DNA from 2 places in the Bradyrhizobium sp. IC3195 genome. Region 1 is predicted to be linked to the other one. Evidence: predicted binding sites of a transcription regulator. Region 1 holds the regulator's gene; the other holds the start of a gene.
What was found. The regulator PhoB, encoded in region 1, activates phosphate uptake and scavenging genes when phosphate is short. The targets are predictions, from matches to a motif close to TGTCATNNANCTGTCAT.
Positions count from the first base shown of each region.

Region 2: the regulator PhoB is predicted to act here: its motif matches at 1,050-1,066, upstream of I6F09_RS10065 (DUF465 domain-containing protein).

Region 1 covers NZ_JADYVG010000007.1:189,136-191,333, reverse strand. Annotated here, with positions in the region: gene phoU (phosphate signaling complex protein PhoU) at 1-642, shown strand, start outside; gene phoB (phosphate regulon transcriptional regulator PhoB) at 665-1,372, shown strand; gene I6F09_RS16765 (GcrA family cell cycle regulator) at 1,671-2,183, opposite strand.
Region 2 covers NZ_JADYVG010000003.1:576,540-578,737, forward strand. Annotated here, with positions in the region: gene I6F09_RS10050 (hypothetical protein) at 1-247, opposite strand, end outside; gene I6F09_RS10055 (hypothetical protein) at 270-488, opposite strand; gene I6F09_RS10060 (DUF465 domain-containing protein) at 617-823, opposite strand; gene I6F09_RS10065 (DUF465 domain-containing protein) at 1,154-1,336, shown strand; gene I6F09_RS10070 (NAD(P)/FAD-dependent oxidoreductase) at 1,483-2,198, opposite strand, start outside.

The sequences.
Region 1 (2,198 bases):
GGCATCGCCGAGCGCATGATCGTCGATTCCGTCGACGCGCTCATCCGCCGCGACGTCGCGCTCGGCCAGCGCGTCGTCGCCACCGACGTCGAGCTCGACGCGCTGCAGAAGCGCATCGAGGAGCGCGCCGTGCTCACCATCGCCCGCCGCCAGCCGATGGCCGTCGACCTGCGCGAGATCGTCGGCGCGATGCGCGTTGCGACAGATCTCGAGCGCATCGGTGATCTCGCCAAGAACATGGGCAAGCGCGTCGCGGCGCTGGAGACGGATTTCCATCCGCTCAAGCTGTTCCGCGGCCTGGAGCACATGACCGACCTCGTGCAGCAGCAGGTCAAGTCGGTACTGGACGCCTATGCCGCGCACGACCTGCCGGCGGCGATGGCGGTGTGGAAGGGCGACGAAGAAGTCGACGCCATCTGCACCTCGCTGTTCCGCGAGCTCCTCACCTACATGATGGAGGATCCGCGCAACATCTCGTTCTGCATCCACCTGATGTTCTGTGCCAAGAACATCGAGCGGATCGGCGACCACGCCACCAACATCGCCGAGACCGTGTTCTACATGATCGAGGGCCAGGCGATCACCGACAAGCGGCCCAAGGGCGACATGACGACCTTCGCCACGACGGTGCCGAACACCTGACGACTTAAGGAGCTACGACCACATGGGCGCACGCATTATGGTGGTTGAGGACGAGGAAGCTCTCACCGAGCTTCTTCGCTACAACCTCGAAGGCGACGGCTATGACGTCGAGACGGTGATGCGCGGCGATGACGCCGACACCCGCCTCAAGGAGCACATTCCCGATCTGATCGTGCTCGACTGGATGCTGCCGGGCCTGTCAGGCATCGAGCTGTGCCGGCGGCTTCGGACCCGCCCCGAGACCAAGCAGCTGCCGATCATCATGCTCACCGCGCGCGGCGAGGAGAGCGAACGGGTGCGCGGGCTCGCGACCGGCGCGGATGATTATATCGTCAAGCCGTTCTCGGTGCCGGAGCTGCTTGCGCGCGTGAAGGGCCTGCTCAGGCGTGCGAGTCCCGAGCGCCTCGCCACCGTGCTCGCCTATGGCGATATCGAGCTCGACCGCGACAAGCGCCGCGTGGCGCGCTCGGGCCGGCCGATCGATCTCGGTCCGACCGAATATCGCCTGCTGGAGTTCTTCCTGGAGCATCCCGGCCGCGTGTTCTCGCGCGAGCAGCTGCTCGACAGCGTCTGGGGCCGCGACATCTACATCGACGAGCGCACCGTCGACGTCCATATCGGCCGCCTGCGCAAGCTGCTCAACCTTGGCCGCGAGCAGGACCCGATCCGCACCGTCCGCGGCGCCGGCTACGCGCTGGACGATCGCTTCGCGAAGGCTGAGCAGACGTAAGATCGGGCGAGTTGTTGGTTCTCGGCCGCGGCAACAATCTCGGTCGTCATCCCGGGGCGCGCGCAGCGCGAGCCCGGGATCTCAGCGCGAGCGCGCGCGCTCGTCGCGATCAGCCACAGGACGTGGTTTGGCGAAGACTCGGAGTGACCATCTCGCGCAACGATTGCGCCCCGCGGTTACGGATCCCCGCCTTCGCGGGGATGACACCGAGCGATTGGGAGCCGTCATCGTGTGACGGCTGCAGTCTTGGCGATCAAGCTTGGCGATCAAAGCTTGGCGATCAGGGAATTCCGCAAGCTCACCGCGTGCCCGGTTTCGGTGCTGCGCGACGGCGATCCGCTGCGGGCTGATAGGCCACGCGCGAATGCTGGGCACAATAGGGCAGGCCGGAGAGCGCCTTGCCGCCGCAGAAGAAGAAATCCGGGCTCGAGGGATCGCCGACCGGCCAGTGGCAGGTCGCCTCGTTCAATTCCAGCAGCGACAGCCGCTGGCTCATCGGCACCACGTTGTCGTAGGTAACCGGCTCGGCTTCCAACTCGACCTCGAAGGCCTGCGCCAACGCGGTGTTGCCGCGCGCGACGGGGCGGGTCACCCGCATCATATGCTGCGCGGGCCGTGCCTTGCGCGGCCGCGGCGCTGCCGATGAAGGGCTCTTGGCGCGGCCGGACAGGCCGAGCCGGTGCACCTTGCCGATCACGGCATTGCGGGTCACATTGCCGAGCTCCGCCGCGATCTGGCTGGCCGAAAGTCCGGCCTCCCAGAGCTTCTTCAGCTGCTCGACGCGATCATCGGACCAGGTCAAAACCGTCATTGCACCCTTTCCCTC
Region 2 (2,198 bases), on a different contig from region 1:
GGGTGGCAAGATCTTCCGGCACGTTGCCGAACTTGCGCAGCAGCGTCGCGTCGCCGAATTCGCCGGTCATGGGATCGCCGCTGCGGCTGAACGCGATCGCGCCGATATGGCCGGCGCCGCGCGCCAGCATCTCTGCGCGTCGCAGCGCCGCCGTCGAGGACTGACACTCCTCTGCAGCGCCTGCGACGGGTGATCCGTCGTCATCGATCAAGAAGGGCATTGCAACGTAATAGGTCACATCCGACATGGCGTTGCTCCAAGGTTGAAGATTATGCGGCGCTGCTCTTGCTCCGCATCTTGCTGCGCGAGATATCCGGAATGCAGCCGGCTGAAATCGCCGCCTGCAATTCCTCCAGCTCGGCTTCCAGATATTCGTTGGCCATGATCAGCGCCTTGATGGTGCTGCGCAGATTGCCGTCGCACATCGCGATCGCCTGATCGCAGGCCTGTTCGTAATGGCTGTTGTCGAAAAGGGCGGTTGCCGACATCTGCGTTGTCCTCGTGTGTTGTCCTTGAGCGTTCTCTGAGGTGGGGCGCCCGCGAATGTTCCTATTTTGTTCTTATTGAGTCAAGCGGATTCGGAAGCGGCGGGGCGCCGCGCAAGACCGGCTCACGGTCAGGCGATGATGTCGGGGGTGATCTGGTCTTCGATGAACGCGATGCGGTCGCGCAACAACAGCTTGCGCTTCTTCAGGCGCTGTAACCGCAACAGGTCGGGGGCGGGCGATTGATGCAATGCATCGATCGCCGCATCGAGATCTCGGTGTTCCTGCTGCAACCGGGTGAGCTCGGCTTCGAGCTCACGCTCATCTTCATTGGTCATGTCTGCGGTGGCCGAAAACCGATAGGCGTGAGATCCGGGCTGTGGATGCCCTGTGGAAATTATCGTCCTTGCGCCGCGTGATCGCAAGCGATCTGCGATCCCTCGTCCCCGATCTCCAGCAACATATTTCTGCAGGGAGCTGCGGCGGTGCGTGGGCGTATTGATATCATGGATTTTTCCGGCGTGGTTCCCTTAGTCACGCTTCGTTACATATGAACTTTCAAAAATGACGCTGCAACGACGGATACCCATCGACAGGACGAATCGGTGATGTAGACTTGGTTGTCCGGATCGAATCCTAAAGGTTCAACCCTACCGAGGAGGTTTCGAATGACAATTCAGGCACATCTCGTTGAATTGGAACGGAAGCACAAACTTCTCGAAAACGAATTGCACGAAGCTCTCGTGCACCTTTCAACAGACGACCTGCAAATTGTTGAGTTGAAGCGCCGGAAGTTGATGGTCAAGGACCAGATCGAGCGTCTGAAGCAATCTGGCGACACGCTCCACTAGTAACCCCCGTGACAGTGTAGAGTTGATCACGTCCTTCACGCAGGGATGAGAGCATCCGTGCTCATCCCTGCTGCAAGGTGTGTACCGTGCAACACGGTTGTGCGGCGCTCATTCTTGCTTGGACCCGTGGCTCTCGACGCGCACACTTATCCGCTTCTCGAAACACTGTCGATATCTGCGAGCTCGGCGACGTGATCGGCGATCGCGAGCGAGGACGTCAGTCCCGGCGATTCGATGCCGAACAGATTGATCAGGCCTGCAACGCCGTGATCGCGCGGGCCCTGCATCAAGAAATCCTGCGTGGCCACGGCCGGCGGCACGATCTTCGGGCGGATGCCCGAATAGCTCGGCATCAGCGCGCCGTCAGGCAGCGTCGGCCAGTATTTGCGGATCGCGGGATAGAAGCGCTCGGCGCGTGACGGATCGACCTCGTAGTTGATCGTCTCGATCCATTCGACGTCAGGCCCGAAGCGCGCCTGTCCTGCCATGTCCAGCGTCAAGTGCACCCCGAGGCCGCCGGGCTCCGGCACCGGATAGATCAGACGCGAGAACGGCGCCTTGGCGTTGCAGCTGAAGTAGTTTCCCTTGGCGAGATAGGCCGGCGGAATCCGGTCCAGCGGCATGCCGTCGATGTTGCGCGCCACATGCGTTGCCGACAGCCCCGCGGCGTTGACGAGGAGGTTGCATTGCAGCGTCATCGGTGCCTCGCCGCCGGCATCGATCTCGATGAGGCCGGCCGCCGCCTTGGCACGGATCAGCGGGGTGTGAAACGCGAAAGCTGCGCCGGCGTCCTCGGCTTCGCCGCGCAGTGAGAGCATGTAGGAATGGCTGTCGATGATGCCCGTCGACGGTGACAGCAGCG